4 regions of the Lysinibacillus sp. NPDC097162 genome follow, and region 2 is predicted to be linked to each of the others. Evidence: riboswitches for the same ligand, from Rfam matches in the RefSeq annotation. Region 2 holds a riboswitch; each other region holds the start of a gene.

Region 1 (5,893 bases), on a different contig from region 2:
GATGAAATTCGAAATTTGGCTGATTCATTTAATGTCATGAAAACTAATTTGCGCTCACTTATTGATAATGTCGCAAATAATATTGAGTACACGACTTCTAGCTCTGAAGAATTATCGGCAAGTACAGAGGAAGTTTCTCTTACTTCTAGCGATATTGCAAAACGTATAGAAATCATGGCAGAGGACGGTAACCAAGCTGTAGTTACTGGACAGGATACCTCTACCGCTATGGACGAAACAGCTCGTGGTGTCCAACGCATCGCTGAAGCTACACAAATGCTACATTCAAAGGCAATTGATACACAAACTGTTGCCGATAACGGCGAAAAAATGTTGCAAACGACTGAAAATCAGATGATGGTCATTCAGCAATCATCAGATAAGACAAACGAACTCATTAAACAGTTAAGTTCACAATCGGCTGAAATTGAAAATATCACGAAAGTTATTACCGATATTACCGATCAAACCAACCTACTTGCACTTAATGCAGCCATCGAAGCTGCACGTGCAGGCGAACACGGACAAGGCTTTGCAGTCGTTGCTGATGAGGTACGTCAGCTAGCTGAAGAGTCAAAAATATCCGCCAACCAAATTATTAATTTAACTACAAATATTCAGCAAAACACAAGAGAAGTAGAAAAAGCTGTGAGCGTCACAGTACAAAAAGTTGATGAAGGCGTTACATACATTCATAATGCACAAACTGCCTTTAATGAAATAATGGACGCAATTGAACATATGGCATCTGAAATTGAAGACGTTTCAGCTTCCACACAGCAAATTTCTGCCGCTACTGAAGAGGTTGCTGCATCGGTCAATGAAATGTCATCTGTGGCAAAAAATGCAGCACAGCAATCCGAATTGATAGCTGCGGCAATTGAAGAGCAAACATCAATTATTCAAGAGGTTAACGCTGTTGCAAAATCATTAAGTGATGAGGCAACAACCCTTCAAGATGAGATAAATAAATTTAAAATTTAATAGCCAGCCAAAAAAAGAAAAAGTGTTAGATTGACAGCAATCAATCTAACACTTTTTTGCTATGCACATTTTTATGACTACGGAGGACACTTTCCACTCTTCACACTGTAAGCTACAACTCGCTTGTGAGTGGTTCATTGCGTTTTATGTTCTGTGCAGGACCGCATCCACTACCATTAACTATTGCGCTCTTGTTCCATTTTATTTATTACTAAAGTGAAAACTTTAACGCCTCTGTTCTTTATCATTGATACAGTCTGCTACCAGTATCTTTGAACTCTTTTGCCTTTTCCTGCATCCCTTGATGGATTGCTTCTGTCGTATTTAAATCTTTTTCTTTAGCATAGTTCCGAATATCTTGAGAAATTCTCATACTGCAAAACTTAGGACCACACATCGAGCAAAAATGTGCCGTTTTTGCTCCTTCTGCTGGTAAAGTCTCATCGTGATATTCTACAGCTCGCTCTGGATCTAACGATAAATTAAATTGATCGCGCCAACGAAACTCAAAGCGAGCCTTTGAAAGAGCGTCATCTCGCTGCTGTGCACCAGGATGACCTTTAGCTAAATCCGCTGCATGTGCCGCAATTTTATATGTGATAACACCTACACGAACATCTTCTCGATTTGGTAACCCTAAATGCTCCTTCGGTGTTACATAGCACAGCATCGCTGTTCCAAACCAGCCAATCATTGCAGCCCCAATTGCTGATGTAATGTGATCATAGCCAGGAGCAATATCCGTCGTTAGAGGACCCAATGTATAAAATGGCGCTTCTTTACAAACTTCTAATTGCTTGTCCATATTTTCCTTAATAAGATGCATTGGCACGTGCCCAGGTCCCTCTACCATCACTTGTACATCGTGCTTCCAAGCAATTTGCGTTAACTCCCCTAGCGTTTCAAGCTCTGCGAACTGCGCCTCGTCATTGGCATCTGCAATTGAGCCAGGTCGTAATCCATCCCCTAACGAAAAGGCAACATCATACGTTTTCATAATTTCGCAAATTTCTTCAAAATGAGTATATAAGAAATTTTCTTGATGATGGAATAGACACCACTGTGCCATAATTGAACCTCCACGCGAAACAATACCCGTTACACGATTAGCTGTAAGCGGTACATAGCGCAGCAATACACCTGCGTGAATCGTGAAGTAATCAACCCCTTGTTCAGCTTGCTCGATTAGCGTGTCACGATACACCTCCCACGTTAAATCCTCAGCAACGCCATTTACCTTTTCAAGCGCCTGATAAATTGGCACTGTTCCAACAGGCACAGCAGCATTACGGATAATCCATTCGCGAGTTGTATGAATGTGCTTACCAGTAGATAAATCCATAATATTATCAGCACCCCATCGTGTTGCCCATGTCATTTTTTCAACTTCCTCAGCGATGGATGAAGTAACAGCTGAATTTCCAATATTGGCGTTAATTTTCACGTGGAAGTTACGGCCGATAATCATCGGTTCCGCCTCAGGATGATTTATATTAGATGGCATTATAGCACGCCCTGCCGCAATTTCTGCACGTACAAATTCTGGTTTTAAATTTTCGCGAATCGCTACAAATTCCATTTCTGGCGTAATAATTCCTTGTCTTGCATAATGAAGCTGTGTCACATTACAGCCTTTTTTCGCACGTAAAGGTTTGCGAGAAAGCTTTGGAAAAACATTTTCCTTTATGCGCGGGTCATCCGCGTTGCGGAATCCATTATCCTCGGGCTTAATGGTACGTCCCTCGTATTCCTCTACATCGCTCCGTTCTTTAATCCACTCACGACGCAAAGCTGGTAAACCTTTTGTAATATCGACTTTGTAAGTTGGATCTGTATAAGGGCCACTCGTATCATAAACTCGTATAGGTGCGTTATTCTCTTCACCAAAGCTACCCGTTGTGGGGCTTAGCTTAATTTCACGCATTGGCACTAATATATCTGGACGTGATCCTTCTACATATACTTTTTTACTTCCGTCAAAGCTTGTCATAATGTTCATGTTTTTTTCGCTAACTGTTGTCATTTACTATTCCGCTCCCTTTTACGTAAATTATTAAAAGGACCGAATCTAGCCCACTCCAACAAGTAGCATTACAAATAAAAAGCCGAATCCAAAAAAATATTGGATCCGGCTGTACATGTAAGGTTACATTTATCGCAAAGTTCAAGGAGTGCGAAGTTCATTAACTTTCCCACGCTGGTATGAGCCAGATCAGGTCCAAAGGGTCAAGAAACCTCAATGCGTTTCCCTCTCAGCCCGACTCATCGGACTCCCCTAGTTAAGCTATTCAGTTTGATGCTAGTGTAACAGATATTCCTAATAGATGGAAGCCATTAAGTAAATAGTATTTCTGCCATATAAATTACGATTGTCACAGTAATACAGCTTACAATTGTTGAAAAAAGCACCGTTTGTGCAGCGGTTTCTGACCCTAAATCATATTCTAGAGCTAGACTCGAGCTATTACGTGAAGTTGGAAATGCACTCGCAATAAAGAGCGATTGGGCCACAACGCCATCTAAGCTGAGGGCAAAAATGATAAGCAATGCAACAGCTGGACCTACTACAAGTCGTGTAAAACAGCTGACAAACACAGTTCTATTGAACATTGATTTAATTTCAAGCTGAGATAGTTGCGCACCGAGCGTAATAAGAGCAACAGCGATAAACCCATCAGCAACGTGGTCAATTGGAATACGGATAAATTGGGGAATGCCAATATTAAAGAAATTCATTGCCACACCGATAATGAGCGCATGAATAATCGGCATTTTCAGGAAGTCCTTCACAATGGCCATACCTGATTTAGTTGAAGAAATTAAATTATATAATCCATATGTATAGGTCGTTACATTTTGAAAAATAACGAGAATAACTTGAATGGCCACCCCAATTGGTTGTGTCACAAAAATCATTTGTGCCACCGGAATGCCATAGTTACCAGAGTTAATGAGTACAACACTATTTTTAAATACCGCTGCCTCTGTTTTCTTTAAACCTAGCCCCTTCGCTATAAAATGACTAAGCACCATTTGACTCCCAATAAAGAGCACAATAAATAATGCCACTTCACCGAGCACCGATAGTTCCACGCTCGTTTCATATAAATTTACAAATACCGCTGCTGGCATAAAACAATATGTAATAAGCTGGGATAGCGCTTTTAAATTAAATTGAAATTTCCTCTGTAAAAACGCCCCAAGTACAAGTAACACTAAAATAGGCGCAACAATTTTAAAGAAAATCATACCGAGATACATCATGGAGGCGCCCCCCTTTCATCTTTCTATAGTAAAACTGTTCCCAAACTGGGTCAATGCCCTCTCAGCTCTACCGTTTACATAAAAAGAGACTGTCCTTGGAAAAGGACAGTCTCAACGTGTCTACAAAAGCATCAAGAAGTTTTACCGGCGGTTTCTCAAAGGTTATCGGCGGTTTCCGAGGGTGTATCGGCGATTCCTCCACGTTTATCGGCGATTTCCGAGGGTTTATCGGCGATTTCGGAAGGTTTACTGGCGATTACCTCGGGATATTCACTTTGCTTTGTAGAAAATTCAATAGCTTAATTATGCAAGTTTAAATCGATTCACGACTTCTTGTAGCTCTTTAGAGATTTGGTTCATATTGTTAATTGATTCTGCAACCTTTTGCATTTCTGCCTGTTGATCCACAGCAGATGCACTTACTTGTTCAGCAGAAGCTGCAGTTTCCTCTGAAACGGCAGAAATACTTTGAATCGCTGTAACTGCCTGATCTTTTTGCTCTAACATTTGGGAAAGATTTGACAAGAGGTCATTAATTGCCGTTGCAATAGAATGAGAAAGCTCATTATTATCTTTAAAAGCAAGCTCTGTATTTTGCACTGATTCATTTTGAGCTTGCATCAAATCAGCATTAGAAGCAATAACGGACACCGTTTGCTTCGCGTCTTCTAGAATGCTAGTTACCGTTTTCTTAATCACTTCTGTTTCGTTTTTAGACTGTTCCGCTAGTTTACGAACTTCTTCCGCTACTACTGCAAAGCCTTTTCCATGCTCTCCTGCACGAGCAGCCTCAATACTTGCATTTAACGCTAGTAGGTTGGTTTGCTCCGTTACTCCTTGAATGGATACAATAATTTGGTTGATGTTTCTGATGTTGCTAGATAAAGATTCCATCTGACTTTGAATGCGTACATTCATTTCATTTGTTTCAGCATTTCGATCACGTAAGCTTTCAACTTCTTTCATGCCCTGCTCTGTAGAAGCTTTTGTTTTCATTGACAGCTCATCCATTTGTTTGGAAAGCATTGTAATGGCGTCAATTTGATCGGACAAATCAATCATTCGATAATTTGTTTCCTCCGTATCCTCTGATTGTTTCGAAGCACCTTGCGCAATTTCATTGATAGCTACAGATACTTCTTGATTTGATGCGACAATTTCATTAAATGCTTCATTGACATCATCTGATGATTGATTAAGTAATGTTGAAGAATTTAATACCGTATGGATGGCATCATTCGTTTTGTCCAGCATATTGTTATAGGCTACTGCAACAGCACCAATTTCATCTGATTTTATAAATTTTTCATCTATTTTTTTAGTTAAATCGCCTTCAGCCGCCGTTTCAATGGATGCACGTAAAACTTTCAAAGGCTTTAACTGTTTAAAGATAAACATCGCACTGGCAGCAGCCATTAAAACTACCATAATGATTGCAGCTACAATCGTAAAGATGAGAACTTTATTATACGTTTCTAATATTTTAGATTTAGGTAAAACTAACTGCACTGACCATACTTCGTCAATGTTTTCTAACATCATTGGAGCAAAAGCATTGAATGATTCTTCTCCAAGCTGCTTAGAGTCAACATACAGACTATCTAGCACCCCATTGTCCATGGATTGTTTAACACTTGTCCAATCA
Region 2 (5,893 bases):
TTTACATTTTACTCGCATATTGGTTAGTTATGAATTTTCAAAAGACATCTATTAAACAGACTGTTCTCTTTAGCAATGTATGCATTTTACAGGCGCTCTCTATCTTATTTTGGCATTATGAATTATTCATCGTATTTTTCTGTTGTTCTGTAATTTTAGTATTGTACTTGTTTATCCTTTACAATACTTATCCGCATACAAATAATGCTTTAACTGGCCGTCTGCCCATTTCAATTTATTTTGCCTGGTCTACATTTATCATGATGACAAATGCAAGTTTTACGCTAACATCTTATGAATGGCATGGTTTTGGACTTAGTAACCCACTTTGGGCAGTTATTTTACTGTCAATCGGTGTAGCCATCGCCTTACATATTCGCTACTATCATTTCGATATTGTTTATCCTAGCGTGTTTATATGGGCTTATATTGGCATTGCATTCCATAATCAACTTGATGAATTACTTGTGACGACAGCGGCTCTATTTTTATGTGGCGTCCTAATCGTTGGTATCCGATTTGTCAAAAAAAAACCTGCTCACCGAAAATAAATCGGTAAGCAGGTTTTTCATTTAGCCTTGTTTATTACTTGGCTATTTTATGCTTCATCTAATGAAGTTAAAATGATTGGTTTATCTTTTGTAACAATAATTGAATGCTCAATTTGGGCAACTAATGATTTGTCAGGTGTAATAAATGTCCAGCCATCACCAGCTTCAACGATATGTTCTGCTTTCGCAGAAATAAACGGCTCAACTGCTAGCACCATACCTTCTTTCATAATTGTTGAATCCCAAGCATCGTAATAATTTAAAATATGGTTTGGCTCATCATGTAATGAACGACCTAATCCATGACCTGTTAAATTCATAATAACAGTTAAATCATTTGCATAAGCTTCACGCTCAACAGCTTTCCCAATTTGGTTTAATTTAGAACCTGCTTTTACTTTTGTCATAGCGCGATCAAAGGCACTTTTTGCTACGTGACAAAGTTTTTCTTTATCCTCGTAACCTTCCCCTACTACAAATGAAATACCTGTATCTGCAAAATAGCCATTTAGTGAACCGGATACGTCAATATTTACAATATCCCCTTCTTGTATAACACGTTGTCCTGGAATACCATGGGCAACTTCCTCATTGACACTAATACAAGTGTATCCTGGGAAATCATATTCTCCTTTAGGACCAGAAATAGCTCCTGCTTCAGCAAACATGCGGCCTGCAATTTCATCTAATTCAAGTGTTGTCACACCCGGTTTTGTAGCTTCCTTCATTGCCTCACGAATTTCTGCACAAATGCGACCAATTTTTTTAAAGGCTTCAATTTCTTCTTGCGTTTTTACAATCATTTTTAACGTCCCTTTCATCTAATATCTATTCATTAATATAACATAACTTTATATGTCCATAACGCCAAACGCTTTAATTATTCTATGCTAACATTATTTCATAAGTACCATGCAAATAATAATCAGGCCTTTTTTGAAGTTCTTCGGCTAAAAAATATTGACCAAATAACGTGGAAACCTTGGATAATAAAAAAAATAGCATACTAAGTAACACTTAGCATACTATTTTCTCTTTTAGGACAGTCTTATAGTGTTTAAGATTTTCGCTGCATTAATTGTGGCGCAGCTGTAAATAATAGCACAGCAACAATGGCTGTTAAAATTGTTGCTGGAAGCATGTATGTTCCATTGTAAATGATTGAATAAATCCATGCGTTTTGCTCGCCTGCATACTCTGCAAAGAATACTGCACCTGCAAATGTGTGCGCAAGATAACGTAGGAATCCAGCTAACAACGTACCAATGACAATATAAACGGCCATTTTCTTTTTATTTAAAGCTGTTGCCGCTTTTAATACAGGTTCACGAACGATTGCCGCTAAACCTACTACGGTAAAGGCTACCCCGTAATCTAGTAATCCTTGAAGCCAGTGCACAATATAAGCACCAAACATTGTTTGCATAACACCAATCAATAGCCCGGTTGTGAGTCCTGATAAGAGGCCCCAACGAAATGCTATTAAGATGATTGGTACCATTACTAAGCTTACCGAGCCACCTTGTGCCCATACTTTAAAGGAAATTTGATCGAGTACAAGTCCTACCGCTGCGAAAATTGCAATTTCCACCAGCATGAGTAATCTTTTTTTGTCCATATTATTATTCTCTCCTTTGTTCCGATGTAGGATACAAGAGCAGGAATAGAAATCATTTTGATATGCATGTCAATCCGGCATAAAAAAACGATGCCAGGACAGAGCCTCACATCGTAAAAGTGTCGGTTTCTATCCACATCCCTACGCAAGCGTTAACTTACAGGTTCGAAGAGTAAAGGCATTACGTGCCCAGTCTCAGCTGACATCATCAGCTCCCCTTGTGGTCGTTACATCTAATTTTTTTGTTGAACACCCTCATTGTACGCAAACACTTTTGCAATTACAACCTTTTCAACATTAATTTTTTTGAAACTTTCGAGTTTTCTATGCGTAAATAATTAAAAAGGAGGGACTACTATGGAGAATCCAAAAATTTTATCTGCCTTTAGTTATCTCAGTATTTTTTTTGCACCATTTATCGTTCCGTTAATCGTTTATTTCGTGTCAAAAGATAGCGATGTCAAGAGACACTCCATCAAAGCACTTATTTCTCATTTAATACCGTTTGTCTTTGGTATCATTTTCTTTATCGTCTTTATATTTTCTACTATGTCATTAAACACGTTTGATCCTTCGTCTAATGGGAATACATTTATTATCATATGGTTTGTATCTTTTGGTATTTATTTACTCGTTTCGTTAGGCATAGTCATTTGGAATATTGTCCAAGCTGTACGAGTTATTCGTTAAAATTTAGTACTAAGGAGCTGTCGTATTCATGAAAGTATCGAAAGTAGTTAAAACTGCTATAAAATTAGCGCCCATCGTTATTCCGATTGTCAAAAAAGTGGTCGCAGCAAAAAAAGGAACAACTCCAAACGTAACGACACACAAAAAATAATAGCCAATGGGCTCCTATAACGTAAAAACCCACTTCGCTTTCCTGCTGCGCAACAATCTGTAAGCCGCAGGAGGCTTCGTAGGTTTTTACTTTGTTATACATAAATTGTTTGAGTGACTGGCACTTTTTTGGGGTCTAACCCTACTCCCAGTGCCCTAAGAATTCAGAATTGTTTGAGTGACTGGCACTTATTTTACTTCAAAATGTGTTGTACTATGTCCGCTCAACGTTTTTTCAACGTGTAATACTGCCGGCATAGCAGCCTTTAACTCGGCTACATGTGAAATAACACCAATCATTCTTCCAGAGTCTTGTAAATCAATTAGCGTATCAATCGCTTTATTTAACGCTTCCTCATCCAATGAACCGAAGCCCTCGTCAATAAACATTGTTTCAATACGAATATTACCTTGGAAGCTTTGAATTACATCGGCCATACCTAATGCAAGACTTAATGATGCATTAAATTTCTCCCCACCTGATAATGTTTTGACATCTCTTAATTGATCTGTATACGCATCATAGACATCCAACCCAAGCCCACTTTGCTTCGCATGTTTCTCTAACCGATCGGAACGACGCAGTTCAAACTGTCCATTCGATAAATGGAATAAACGAATATTTGCTGCCGCAGTGATTTTATCTAAATAATTAATTTGAATATACCGCTCAAAGGAAAGTTTTTTCGGATTTTGACCATTCAACACTGTGTAAAGCTCTTTTACACGACCTGCTTCTTTTTCAAGGACACGGATTTCCTTTGCCGTTTCCTCTACTTTAACAATAAAGTCTGCACATGCCTTTGCATAGCTTTGCGTTTGTTGTAAGGTTTTAAATGCTTCTTCATATGTGGCACGGAGCATCTCAAGCTTTTCTTCTAATACTGTTAGATCTTGCTTTTCTTTTCCTTCAAGATGCTTTGCTCCATCCTCCATTTGTTGCTGTAAGGAATGTAATTGTAAGGCATAATCACGACATGCTTTACGTAAATCATCAATTTGACTAACGCTACGCTTTGCAGCAGCATAATCTTCATACGTTGCAAAACCAACATCTTTCATGCTTACTAAAAACTGTTCACGCTTGTCATTCAGTTTATTTAGCAATTCCTCATATGCGGTTTTAGCTAGTTCTTCTGCCATTGATGCTTTATTTGTTGCTTCCTTAGTCGTTTGTAAGTTTTGTTGTATTGCGTTCCAAGCTGACTGTAACGCCATTTTTTGTGATCCCACATCTGCAATCGTTTGTTTTAAAGCTCGTAATGACTGTACATGTTCGGGTATTTGCTTTTGCTGTTCTTCTACAATCGCTTGCTGTTTTATTAATTCTTTCGATTGCTCTGCAAAATGTTGCTCTAATTGTAATTGTTTCTGTTGTAGCTGTTCATTTTTTTCGTGTTGCCCTTTTAGCTTAGCTCGCGCGACGGACAGTTGGTCATTCACTATTTTTAAAACAGTCACTTGTTGTTCAATAGCGTGTAAAGAAGTTGTCAGTTCTAATCGATCAGCTACTGAAATATGATAAGCATCTACTTGTTCAATTGCCTCTTGAAGCAGTTTTTTAGTCGATTTTAACGTCGCCTCTTGTTCCAAATATTTACGCTCAATTGCATTGGTCATCGCTCGTAAAGATTCTAGCTCCGCTTCATCTACTACTTCTAACGGTTCTCTATGTGTTAGTTGATGTGTTGTGCTACCGCAAACTGGGCATGGATCTCCGTCCTTTAACTTAGCTGCTAATATACTTGCCTGACCGGTAATCCATTGTTGCTCTTTTGTTTGCAGTGCTTGCTTACTTTCTTTGTATTGTTGATGTGCATTAATAACAGCTTGCTCAGCTACTTCAATCGCTCGCTCATATTTTTCAATTTGAGCTAAAAGTGTTACTTGCTCTTTCAGTAATGGAAGCTGTTCTAAATAGCCTGCATATGGTTCCATCTGTTTTTCATATTGCTCAATCGTTGCTGTTAATTGTCGAACTTGCATTTGTTCTTTTTCTAAAATATGAAGATTATCAGCTACTGCACGCTTGGAACTTTCGACAAGCTGTTCTGTTATTTCTAATTGCTGCTGATTACTTTCAAATGCCTCAAATTTCGGCACTAATGCTAATAGCTCTATTTCGCGTTGCAATATTTGCTGACGCTCAGGCTCTTTTGCTTCTTCCTCTGTATACAATTGTTGCGATTTCTTCAGTTGTTCCACTGCATTTTGGTGATTAATTGTAGCTTGCTGATAAAGTTGTTCTTTTCGATTTTGCTCTGTCCGTAAATCTACACACTGTTGTTCAAGCATAATGAGACGATTTGCTTGCTCTGCTAACTGTATTTCCTGTTCCATAGCTGTATACTTTTCTCGTTGTTGCATCAACAATTGCAAACGTGCTTGTCGTTGTGCCTGTTGATCGAATTGTTCATTGAGCGCCTTTGCCATACTGTAATATTCTTGTTCTTTTTGATGATTTGCATAAGCTTCTTCATAGCGCATTTGTTCCGTTCGTATACTAGCACTATAAAAGAATTGCTCCTCTTCAAGGGCATTTTTTAGCTGATGCATATTGTCGGTATTATTGCTTATACAAGTAAATAGTGTTGATGATCTGTGTGGTAAAACGCCTGCAATTTGTCCAAGTAAATGCTCTTTTAATTGCTGGGCACGTTCTAAATCCTTTTCTGCTTCTTTTCTTTTTAGATCTAGCTTTTTTGTCATTGCACTGAAACGATCCGTTTTAAAAATCTTACGTAAAATCACTTCTTTATTGGTTGAATCTGAAGTTAAAAGTTTGCGAAACTCTCCTTGTGGCAACATTACAATTTGACTAAATTGATCTTTTGTTAGTCCTATAATCTCCAGCAACTTTTTATCCACTTCATTTGTTTGCTGT
Region 3 (5,893 bases), on a different contig from region 2:
AGTGTTACTGGACCTTTTTTAAATGTAATTTGTGCCATGAAAACGCCTCCTAATCATCATATGTACATAATCTTACTAAATGTAGGGAATTAATTGCAACTAGGACAGCTTATTATAGGCTAATCTTTGTGAATGCCTGTCATTTGCCACCTAATATTGCTCGACAACAGTCCAAAAAAGAAGGGCCACCTCATATGTTGGAGGTGGGCCCATTATTATTCTTCTTCAATCTTCTCCACTATCTGTTCAGGCTCTTTTAATTTTTCCTGAGTTGGTGTCGCTAATTGTGCTGTTTCTTTCGCTACGTATACTTTTTCATGGACAACCGTCGTATCTGCAAAATAATCATGTATGCCTTGGTTGTCAGGTAAAATCGCCACAAAAATATAAAGTGGCATAATTATGTTACTAATTAAACGACCAATCCATTCTCTGAACAGCACATCTGACCATGTAAGTTTGTCATGCTCTAGTGAGATAACGCGTAGCCCGAAAGCCATTTTCCCTAACGTTTGCCCAAAAAATTTCGTCATTAATACAAAGTAACAATAATAGAGAATAGCTGAAATAATTGAGATAGGTGCATACCAGACCGAATCCGATAATGACCAGTCCATTAAGTAAAATATCGGATTGGCAACGATGCCACCAACTGCTGAAATAATTAATCCATCTAAGACAAATGCCCAAAAGCGCACCCAAAATCCTGCTGTCTTCAATTCGTAATTTGTAGTCACTATTGGTGTCGTTGGCTTATCTAACAGTTCTTGTTCAATTGAGGGTGTCCCTTGCAAAACGAATTCATTGTTTGTCATGGTATGCCCTCCTTAGTATTCACCATATAAGTACATCATTTTAGGTGCCTTGTATTCTGTCATAATTTTCGTTAGCATTTTTTCTTCAGCCGATGGACCAAAAAGAGAGCTTACTTTCATACCAATTAATGACGGTAGGCCACCTTGATCATAGCTGTATTCAAACAAAACTGCATCCTCTAAACCGTAATCTTGACGTAAAGCTGCAATAGCTGCTTGCTCGTCGCCAATTTCATCGATTAAGCCTGCTTCAAGTGCCTTTGTTCCACCAAGAATTCGACCATCTGCCACTTTTTTCACGTCAGCTTCAGACATATTACGTCCTTGTTCAACAATATCAACGAACTCTTCATATGACTCGTTAATCATATCTTGCATCATAGCGCGTTCTTCTGCTGTAATTTCACGCGTTGGACTCAGCATGTCTTTATGTTGCCCAGATTTAAACGTCTCAAATTTCACGCCAACTTTTTCTGCAAGTTCCTGATAATTAATAGATTGCATAATGACACCAATTGAACCTGTTATCGTATCACGGTGTGCATAAATTTTATCTGCTGGTGCTGAAATGTAGTAGCCACCTGATGCTGCCATCGAATCCATTGACACATAAATTGGAATTTGACGTTCCTCTTTAATTTGCAACAGTTTTTTATAAATTTCTGCCGATTCCTTTACACCACCACCTGGTGAATTAACACTAAGAACAATACCTTGTACTGAATCATCATATAAAATATTGTCCAACTGATTTAAGAAAAACTGGTGATCATAAGCAACGGTTTGCCATAATGTGTTCGATCCAACATCTTGAATCGTTCCATCAACTTTTAAATAGGCAATACGCTTACTATAATCTTCACCCTCAATAACCGTTTCATAAACATTTAAATTATTTCCAGCGACAATGCTGTCAAAATTACTAAAAAAGTCTGATTTAAATATGGCAAAAATCGTATTAATCCCTAATGAAAATACTAACAACACAGCTGCAATAGCCAAAGCTATCCACCTTTTCACATTCATACAAACGCCTCCTCATCACGTTATACGTCTAAATGTCCAAAACGTTTCACTTTTAAGTAATTTTTATGTAAAAATGTTCTGTTGTTTATTATTTTACTATAAATAAATGGGGCTACAACAAAAAATCAAAAGTTCATAAAAAAACATGAACTTTGATTTTCCGACTTTATTTCCTAGGAAATATTTATTGATGTGTGTAATGCGCTTTTTCTTGTTGTCGTAATTCGACACGACGGATTTTACCAGAGGCAGTCTTAGGTAACACTTCTACAAATTCAATCGCACGTGGATATTTATAAGGTGCAGTCAATAATTTCACATGGTTTTGTAACTTTTTAATAAGTGTATCATCCCCAGTCTCATCTTCACGAAGGACTATAAATGCCTTAACAATATTTCCTCTTACTTCATCTGGACTAGCAACAACAGCCGCTTCCTTTACTGTAGGATGTTTCATTAATGCATCTTCTACTTCAAATGGCCCTATTGTATAGCCTGAAGAAATAATGACATCATCTCCGCGGCCCTCAAACCAAAAATAGCCATCAGCATCTTTATATGCACGGTCACCTGTTATATACCATTCTCCGCGGAATTGTAGGTTTGTGCGTTCAGGATCTTGGAAATATTTTTTAAAGAGTGCAGGTGTTTCTCGATGCACTGCTATATCCCCAACAACACCTTCCGACACAGGATGTCCTAGGTCATCGATTATTTCTACTGTATTTCCTGGTGTCGGTTTACCCATTGAGCCGACGCGCGCTTCCATGCCAACCATTGTCCCAACAAGTAATGTATTTTCCGTTTGCCCGTAACCATCTCGAACCTGTATATTAAACGTTTCAGAGAACACTTTTACTACTTCACTATTCAGTGGTTCACCCGCTGATACAGCTTGGCGAATTCCGCTTAAATTATAGTCCTGTAAATTATTGAGTGCTGCCATAAAACGATACTCTGTCGGTGTACAACATAATACATTTACTTTAAATTTTTCAAGCAATGACAAATAAGTTGACGCATCAAATTTGCCTTTATAAACAAATGCCGTAGCACCACTGCCTAAAGTTGCTAGGAATGGACTCCAAATCCATTTTTGCCAACCAGGCGCCGCAGTAGCCCATACTATATCATTTTCTTGAACACCTAACCAATTCGGTGCCGTTGTCCGTAAATGAGCATAACCCCAGCTATGTGTATGAACAGCCGCCTTAGGATTGCCAGTTGTTCCACTTGTATAGGCTAAAAAAGCATTGTCTGTACTTTTTGTCGGTGTAGGATTCGTATAGTCTGTAGGATGCTCCTCCATTTTTTCAAGCAACGGTTGCCATGGTGTATGAGCATGACCAATAACATATTGCAAAATACCCTTTAAGTTTTTCACTTCGTCAAATTGCTCAATATATGGCTCGTAGGCAATTATTCCTTTTGCATTTGCATGTGTAATTCGGTATTCAATATCCTTTGTACGCAACATTTCCGAACTAGGGATAATCGTTAAGCCCGCTTTTAATGCCGCTATGTAGACGATATATGCCTCGACAGATCTTGGAACCATAACTAAAAGCACATCGCCTTTTGTTAGTCCCTGCGAAGTAAATACATGGGCCGCCTGATTTGCTTTTTCAAGTAAAGTTGCATATGTAATATGTTGAATTTCTTCATGATTATTATAAACAATTAATGCATTTTTAGTTGGGTCCTGAGCATATTTCTCAATCTCCTCAACAATGTTATACCATTCTGGTGCGATTAAATCCTGTCTTTTCATAATAACTGCCTCCTTATTGCTAGGTTTATTATAAAACTCATTTTTTATTATTTTCAATGGATGAACCTTATTTTAAGAAAGTCATGACAATTATCATGGTTTATTATATGGCATCAGTCACTGCTTTCCAGATAATGATAAAATGCTATTGAATACTGTGGATAGGTATGTTACATTTTGGACAACTAAAAACTTCATGATTGCGGGGGGACTCATAACGAGTTGAGAAGGTAAAACCTGACCCTTTGAACCTGTTAGTTAATACTGACGTAGGGAGCAACACACATCTTATTATTGATGATAGGCTCTTTTTACGTGTATATTTCGCACGAAAAAAAGAGCTTTTTTGCATGCTTACGTCCGTCCAAAAAAAGGAGGACTACGATGATTTTTCAAACTATTCGTAAAAAACAACCACTCATTCATTGTATTACAAATTATGTTGTGGCAAATTTTCAAGCAAACGGCTTATTAGCAATTGGTGCTTCGCCTGTAATGGCAGATGAATCTCTGGAAGTTGAGGAGATGGTATCGATTGCATCAGCCTTATTGATTAATATTGGCACGCTTACTACCCGTACAAATGAATCGATGTTACTTGCTGGAAAAAAGGCAAATGCGCTAGGTGTACCGATTATTTTGGACCCAGTTGGTGTTGGAGCAACAAATTTACGTAAACAAGCGGTACAGCAATTATTAGAAGCCGTTCATTTTGCTGTTATTCGTTGTAATATCGGTGAGCTTGCCGCTATTGCTGATGTTTATTGGCAACAAAAAGGAGTAGATAGTGGCAGCGGTTCAATTTCTGTTGAAGATAAAGCAAAAGAAATTTCTAAAAAATATAATTGTATTGTTATTGTAACTGGTGAAAAAGATTTTATAACTGACGGAGAGCACTCCCAATGGATTATTGGTGGACATGCTCGAATGACAGAAGTTACAGGAACTGGTTGTTTGTTAAGTGCCATTTGCTGTGCAGCTTATATTGCAGGTAATGAGCCATTTTCTCAGTTGTGCAATACATTAACGTGCTATAAAAAAGTTGCTGAACATGCCGCTTCATCCGCGCCATATAACGGTGATTTTGCAGTTTCGGTCTTAAATGAATTACACCGTTTATCGAAGGACGGTGAAAAATAATGCATATTGTAACAACAATAGCTGGCTCAGATAGCGGTGGTGGAGCTGGCATCCAAGCTGATTTAAAAACATTTCAGGAATTAGACGTATTCGGGACATCCGTTATAACTGCTTTAACAGCACAAAACACATTAGGAGTGAACGGTGTACTTCCAATTGAACAAGCTTTTGTAAATAAACAACTTCATTCACTACTGGATGATTTTTCAATTAGTGCAATAAAAACAGGAATGCTTTTTTCTTCAGATATTATTCATACAATTGCACGAGCTCTGTCTAATTTAAATATTCCGCTTATCGTTGATCCTGTAATGATTGCAAAAGGAGGAGAAAACTTATTACAACAAGAAGCAGTTGAGGCATTAAAAAAAGATTTATTACCTCTTGCTACAATCGTAACGCCTAATATTCCAGAAGCAGAGACACTTACTGCTAGAAAAATAAACAATGTATCAGACATTCAGCAAGCTGCTCAATCATTATTAAAATTAGGTGTTCAATGTGTCATTATCAAAGGCGGACATTTACATGACGATCATTTTGCAACAGATTATGTATTTTTTGAAGATGGCGAATCATTTTCAATGCAATCTACTCGAATTGCAACGAAAAACACGCATGGAACGGGATGTACATTTTCTGCTGCATTAACCGCTTTTATTGGTCAAAAAATACCTTTAAAACAAGCAATTATTGAAGCGAAAAAATTTATTCAATTAGCTATTAGCCATGATTTATCGATTGGAAATGGCAATGGACCAACGAATCATTTTGCTTACAAAAAATTTCATGATACTTGCGAGGTGACCATACATGAAAAGGAGTGACTTACAGCTTTATTTTATAATGGGCACAGCGAATGTGAAAAATAGACAACCTTTAGAAATACTTGAGGCAGCATTGCAAGCAGGTATTACGATGTTTCAATTTCGTGAAAAAGGACAACATGCATTGACGAATGAGCACTACGAGCATTTTGCACGTCAATGCCAAAATCTATGCAGGAAATATAACGTTCCCTTTATCGTCAATGATGATATCGACCTTGCCCTTAAGCTTAATGCAGATGGTATTCACATAGGTCAAGATGATTATCCCGTCTCACTAGTACGACAAAAAATTGGACAAATGATCCTTGGTG
Region 4 (5,893 bases), on a different contig from region 2:
GAGCAACGTTCAGTTGCGTTAGCACAAGGAGATTGGAGTGTCTATTCTCAGGACGATGAATTTTTATCGTCAATTACTAACGGTTTATTAACTGCACCGATGCAGCCAGGTATTTACACGGCTCGCTCAAGTAGTGAAGAAAAACGTCTTATCGTGCAACTACAGGCACCTGAACGTGTGATAGAAGAAGGGACGAGCTATACGCTTGGAGAGCTTCAGCAAAATGGCAAAGAAGAAGTATCAAAGGCTTCATTTGTCCCTTGGTTAATACTCATTATTTTATGTTTGCTTGTAGCAGAGTGGGAGGTGCAACGACGTCGTGGATTTACGAATTGATACGCCATTAGCCTTATTGTTATTAGTGCCATTGTTTATGTACTTTGGGTGGACTTATTGGCAAGAGCGTATGCGCCTGAAAAAAAGTCATCTTGTTGTAATGAGCATTCGTGTAATAGCAATCGGTTGTTTGGTCTTTGCACTCGCAGCGCCCTATATTTTATTACCAGTAAAGGACGAGCAAGTATTATATTTAGTTGACCGTTCTGCTTCGATGAATAACACAGAAGCGGAAATGACTAGTTTTATAGAGGAAAGTTTGAAATCGAAAAAGGATGAACAACTTGCAGGGATTTACTCTTTTTCATCAACTCTCCAAACAGAAGCGATTTTATCGAAATCATTAAAGGAAGTTCCCAAATTTACTGAAGTCAAAGGAACAGACCAAACGAATATTGAGCAAAGTCTTCAACTTGCTACAGGTATTGTCGATCCTAAAAAGGCAACAAGACTTGTTTTACTAACTGATGCCAATGAGACACAAGGGAGCGCGCTAGATTTTGCAACGAAGCTAAAGGGCTCCAATATTAGTGTAGATGTCGTTCCATTTCATCAAAGTGTGACGAATGATGTGTCGCTAAAAAGCTTTGTTACACCACAAGTAGCTTACGTAGGTGAACAGCAGCAGCTTGTTACGGAAGTAAATGCTACAGCTGCAGGACAAGGTGAACTATTACTGTACGAAAATGACAAACTCATTCATCGCGAGTCTGTAGAACTTGCACAAGGTTCAAATGTTTTCACATATAAACATACGGCAACTGCAGAGGGGCTTGTAAAATATGAGGCACACGTGCAAGTTGGACAAGATGCTATTTTTGAAAATAATAAATTAACAAGTATTACAATGGTGCAAAGTGAGCCACATTTACTCATTGTTAATGGCTACGATACGACATCACCAATTGCTGCAGCGCTAGGGGCGAATTCAATCTCCTATAATGTGATAGATGCAGCAAGCTTACCAAATGAACTTTCTAGCTATTTGCAATATAACGCTATTATTTTTGATAATGTACCTGGACACTTAGTCGGTGAAGCGAAGATGGGCGTTATTGAGCAGGCAGTCAAAAACTTTGGTGTTGGCTTTACAATGGTCGGCGGTGAAAATAGCTTCGGCTTGGGTGGCTATTTTAAAACGCCGATTGAAACATTATTACCTGTTGAGATGGAGATAAAGGGTAAAGAGCAATTGCCATCGCTAGGACTTGTCATCGTACTTGACCGTTCAGGAAGTATGTATGGCTCAAAATTAGAGCTAGCGAAAGAAGCGGCCGCACGATCAGTTGAAATGTTACGCGATGAGGATACGCTTGGGTTTATTGCCTTTGATGATCGACCTTGGGAAATCATTGAAACTGGACCGCTTGGTAATAAAGAGGAAGCAGTCGATACGATTTTATCGGTAACTCCAGGTGGTGGTACGGAAATATATAGTTCACTTGCAGCGGCATATGATAGTTTGGCAGATTTAAAATTGCAGAGGAAGCATATTATTTTATTAACTGATGGACAGTCGCAATCAGGCAATTATGAGGATTTAATTGAAAATGGTAAGGAACAAGGGATTACACTTTCTACAGTGGCGATTGGACAAGATGCAGATGGCAACTTACTACAGTCATTAAGTGAAATGGGTAGTGGTCGTTTCTATGATGTCATTGATGAACAAACAATTCCTTCAATTTTATCACGTGAGACAGCCATGATTTCCCGTACTTATATAGAAGACAATCCATTTTACCCTACAATTTATAATGCAGCTGGATGGAATGCACTCTTTGCAAATGGTGTGCCACAAATGAATGCATATATTGGTACGACAGCGAAGCAGGGAGCTGCTGTGATTGCCGAAAGCGAGAAGGAAGACCCTGTATTGGCTCAATGGCAATATGGACTTGGTAAAACTTTCGCTTTCACATCAGATTCGACAGGGAAATGGGCTGGTGACTGGGCAAGATGGCAAGGATGGGGATCATTTTGGCAAACAATTATTTCGCAAATGCTACCAAGTTATAATGATGTAGCCTATGATGTACGTCTTGATACAGATGGCTCATTTATCATTACGGACCCGACAAATGAAGCTGCCTTTTTAGATATTGTCGCTGTTGATGAATCTGGCGAGGAGCTTGATTTGCAGCTTGAAACGATTTCTGCTTCGCAAGTACGTGCAGTTGTCCAAGCTAAACCAGGGTTGATTTTTTTCCGTATTGCTGACGAAGAACAGGCGATTTATCAGGCTGGACTAAGCGTACCGTACAGTGCAGAATATGAATTACGTCCTGTGAATGAAACACTTGTCGAGCAACTAACGAAGCAAACAGGTGGCTCTGTCTTGAAAGAACCACAAGATGTGTTCCGTAAGTTCACTAACAAAGGAGCAGAGCGCCAAAATATTGCAACATGGTTATTATTAACGGGGATGCTATTATTCTTCGTAGATATTACGATTCGACGCTTTGGCTGGAGCTTCATAACAAGGCATAAACAAAAAGAAAAGTCTGTAGAAGAAGCAACTGTACAGTCGGAAGACACAAACGTTGCACAGTTATTAAAAGGGATGAAAAAACGCTCTTAATTAAAAAAACGATAGCACATTGCTAAAAGCGTGTGCTATCGTTTTTTTTATAAACATAGCTACTTCGTAATAAGAATATGCGATGCGTTTTTCTTTAGACTGCTAGCAATCATAATACCAAGAAATGCCCCAATTAAACTAGATGTAAAAAATGCAGGCATAAAAAATAATGCTCCTACGGACGTTCCCATTAATAACTGCGCATATGGTACAGCGACTAATGAGGCAAGGATACCAGTGCCAAATACTTCACCAATACCAGCTAGCCAGTTGTTGCGACTGTATTTATAAGCAAAGGCTGCACATGCAGCACCGATGACGCTACCAGGAATCGCTAAAAGAGAGCCTGTGCCTGTTAAGATACGAATTAATGATGTAACTATAGCAACGACGATGGAAGGCATAGGACCTAATAGAATGGCACAGATGACGTTGATCGCATGTTGTACAGGATAAGCACGTGCAATGCCAGTTGGAATGGAGACAAAAATAGAGCCTGCTACTGCAATAGCTACTAATAAAGCCATCGTAGTTAGTTTTCGAATAGACATGATAGATACTCCTTTTAGTTTTGTGCGATGAATCGCCGATAGAACCCAGTGAACCGCCGGTAAAATGTGAGAAATCGCCGATAGAACTTCCGAAATCGCCGATAAAACCGGACAAATCGCCGGTAGACCTCGCAAAATCGCCGATAGCACTGTCTAATGAATACAAAAAAGCCGCTTCCTTGTCACGAAAGGAAGCGGCCTTGCATTTTACATTACACGAAAGCAAGCGTCGCCACTTCCCTCCGCTAGTGTGAACTAGATCAGGTTCAAAGGGTCCGTATATGAGCATATACGTCTCAGCCTTGTAAAGACTCCCCTAGTGGTATTAAACGATTTAATTTTTCGATAATAAATGTACCATATTACAAATAATTGTCAATAGACTAATTTGCATCAGGCTGCATAAGATGCGGCGCCTTTTTCAATGTCCAAATAAGCGCTAGTAAGAAGCATGTCATTAAAATAATTGCCCCAAATATATACGGGCTGTTCATATTCCAATCGAATAAAAGACCCGCAAGTGCAGGACCAATCATATTTCCAAGACTCATATAGGCATTGGTAAGTCCAGCGGCTAAACCTTGTTCATTACCAGCAAGTTTAGAAATCAGTGTGTTGACGGCTGGGCGAATAAGTGTTGTTGCCGTTGAGAAAATCGTTGCGACAACTAAAATAAGTGCGAAGCCAGAAACAAATAATATTAGGAAAATAGCTACAGCAGCAATAAATAAATTGACTAATACAACTTTCATTTCCCCAAAGCGTTTAAAGAGTGGTGTTATGATGAACATTTGCACAACAACACCAAATGCGCCACCGACAGTTAAAATGATCGCAATATCGGTAGGTGTGTAGTTAAATTTGTCTGTCACAAATAATGATAATGTCGTTTGGAAATTGGCGATGCCGAACGAGAACACTAGCATAATTACCAACATAACAAAGTATGGCATTTGGACTGAACGTGCCATCTGTCTTACGAGATTGTCTTGCTTTTGTGCTTTCTGAGCTGCACTTGGTTTTGTAGAAGGTAATAACAACAATGAAAGGATAGAGGCAATAATAGCAGCTCCTCCAGCCATGAAAAATGGGAAATGCAAACTAACTTTAGATAGGAATCCACCAATACCTGGTCCAATCATAAAACCAAGAGACATAGCGGCACCTAACATGCCCATTCCTTTACCTCGTTCTTCATACGTTGTGATATCTGCTACAAACGCCATAATTGGAGGTGCTACAAAGGCAGAACCTAAACCTCCTAAGAATCGAGCAACAAAAAGCATCCATACGTCTGTAGATAGCCCGAACGAAATTTGCCCAATACCAGTTACAATCAGACCAAAAATAATCAAATTTTTTCGACCATATCGATCCGAAAGATTCCCAGCAATTGGAGAAAAAATGAATTGTGCAAAGGCGAACGTTGCAATTAACATGCCAAGAACTTGTCCTGCTGCACCAAATATATGTAAGTACTTTGGCATAACAGGAATAATAATTCCGATACTCCCCATTGCGATAAACATATTAAACATTAAAATATACAAAGCCGCCTTGTTAGACTTCTGCTGGGTCATCGAATACCCCCCTTTTTTCTATTGAAACATTACTCCAGTCTATCATAAAGAAATATTGCTTGGCTATTGGATTATAGTCGTAGATGAATGACCTGGTGATTGGAACAGAGATATTGTTTTTTCCTATGAATAATACCGTTGATTTCCGCTACGGGCGGTCGCTTTCCACGGGTATACTGTAAGCCGCAACCCTCGCTGGCGCGCAGCCTGTTGCGTCTTACGTGTTGTGCGTTCCCGCAGGAGTCGCCGCCCTCCGCTCCAATTAACTGAACATATCGGAAGTGAAATTCTCTATTAGAACTATCAAAAGAAAAAATGACAAAAGACACCAAGTATTTAAACTTTTGATGCCTTTTGTCGACTCTTTGAGAGAGAAAAATATTGTTTTTTCTCTTTAGTATTTATCGAATACTCATTTTAAATTCTAAAAACAATTCATTGTATTTGCCTAAATATTCTGGACCAAGGTTTTTATATACTTCTAATTTTTTGCGTTGCTCCTCGGAAGGGTAGAAGCGCTCATCAGTTACAACTTCTTTATCCATTAAGTTCATCGCTGCAATATTAGGTGTAGAATAGCCTACATAATCAGCGTTTTGCGCACCAGATTCCGCTTTCAACATAAAGTTAATAAAAGCATGTGCACCATCAACATTTTTTGAAGTTTTCGGGATAACCATATTGTCAAACCATAAGTTTGAGCCTTCTTCTGGAACAGCAAAGTCTAAGTCTTCATTTTCAAATAACATATCTGCTGCTTGACCAGACCATGTGAGAGCGACAGCCGCTTCGTTATTAATCATTAAAGGTGTAATTTCATCACCGATGATTGCTTTAACGTTTGG

The links. A riboswitch is a leader RNA that binds a small molecule or an ion and turns the genes downstream of it on or off. The one in region 2 is predicted to bind thiamine pyrophosphate.
Region 1: linked by a shared signal. The riboswitch ahead of thiC (phosphomethylpyrimidine synthase ThiC) and the one ahead of thiT (energy-coupled thiamine transporter ThiT) in region 2 are both predicted to bind thiamine pyrophosphate.
Region 3: linked by a shared signal. The riboswitch ahead of thiM (hydroxyethylthiazole kinase) and the one ahead of thiT (energy-coupled thiamine transporter ThiT) in region 2 are both predicted to bind thiamine pyrophosphate.
Region 4: linked by a shared signal. The riboswitch ahead of thiW (energy coupling factor transporter S component ThiW) and the one ahead of thiT (energy-coupled thiamine transporter ThiT) in region 2 are both predicted to bind thiamine pyrophosphate.

What each region holds. Positions count from the first base shown of each region.
Region 1 is NZ_JBIWDT010000009.1:12,073-17,965, forward strand. Features, by position in the region: gene ACIQXW_RS22450 (methyl-accepting chemotaxis protein) at 1-984, shown strand, start outside; gene thiC (phosphomethylpyrimidine synthase ThiC) at 1,229-3,007, opposite strand; TPP riboswitch at 3,157-3,271, opposite strand; gene ACIQXW_RS22460 (AEC family transporter) at 3,319-4,248, opposite strand; gene ACIQXW_RS22465 (methyl-accepting chemotaxis protein) at 4,552-5,893, opposite strand, start outside.
Region 2 is NZ_JBIWDT010000008.1:54,922-60,814, forward strand. Features, by position in the region: gene ACIQXW_RS21930 (hypothetical protein) at 1-551, shown strand, start outside; gene map (type I methionyl aminopeptidase) at 599-1,354, opposite strand; gene thiT (energy-coupled thiamine transporter ThiT) at 1,609-2,169, opposite strand; TPP riboswitch at 2,291-2,398, opposite strand; gene ACIQXW_RS21945 (magnetosome magnetite crystal formation protein family) at 2,527-2,859, shown strand; gene ACIQXW_RS21950 (hypothetical protein) at 2,888-3,010, shown strand; gene ACIQXW_RS21955 (AAA family ATPase) at 3,199-5,893, opposite strand, start outside.
Region 3 is NZ_JBIWDT010000003.1:173,889-179,781, reverse strand. Features, by position in the region: gene tpx (thiol peroxidase) at 1-38, opposite strand, end outside; gene ACIQXW_RS15530 (RDD family protein) at 216-815, opposite strand; gene sppA (signal peptide peptidase SppA) at 828-1,841, opposite strand; gene mbcS (acyl-CoA synthetase MbcS) at 2,026-3,612, opposite strand; TPP riboswitch at 3,807-3,905, shown strand; gene thiM (hydroxyethylthiazole kinase) at 3,997-4,752, shown strand; gene thiD (bifunctional hydroxymethylpyrimidine kinase/phosphomethylpyrimidine kinase) at 4,752-5,579, shown strand; gene thiE (thiamine phosphate synthase) at 5,566-5,893, shown strand, end outside.
Region 4 is NZ_JBIWDT010000005.1:30,532-36,424, reverse strand. Features, by position in the region: gene ACIQXW_RS18490 (vWA domain-containing protein) at 1-336, shown strand, start outside; gene ACIQXW_RS18485 (VWA domain-containing protein) at 320-2,917, shown strand; gene thiW (energy coupling factor transporter S component ThiW) at 2,977-3,468, opposite strand; TPP riboswitch at 3,689-3,796, opposite strand; gene ACIQXW_RS18475 (MFS transporter) at 3,852-5,048, opposite strand; gene ACIQXW_RS18470 (ABC transporter substrate-binding protein) at 5,450-5,893, opposite strand, start outside.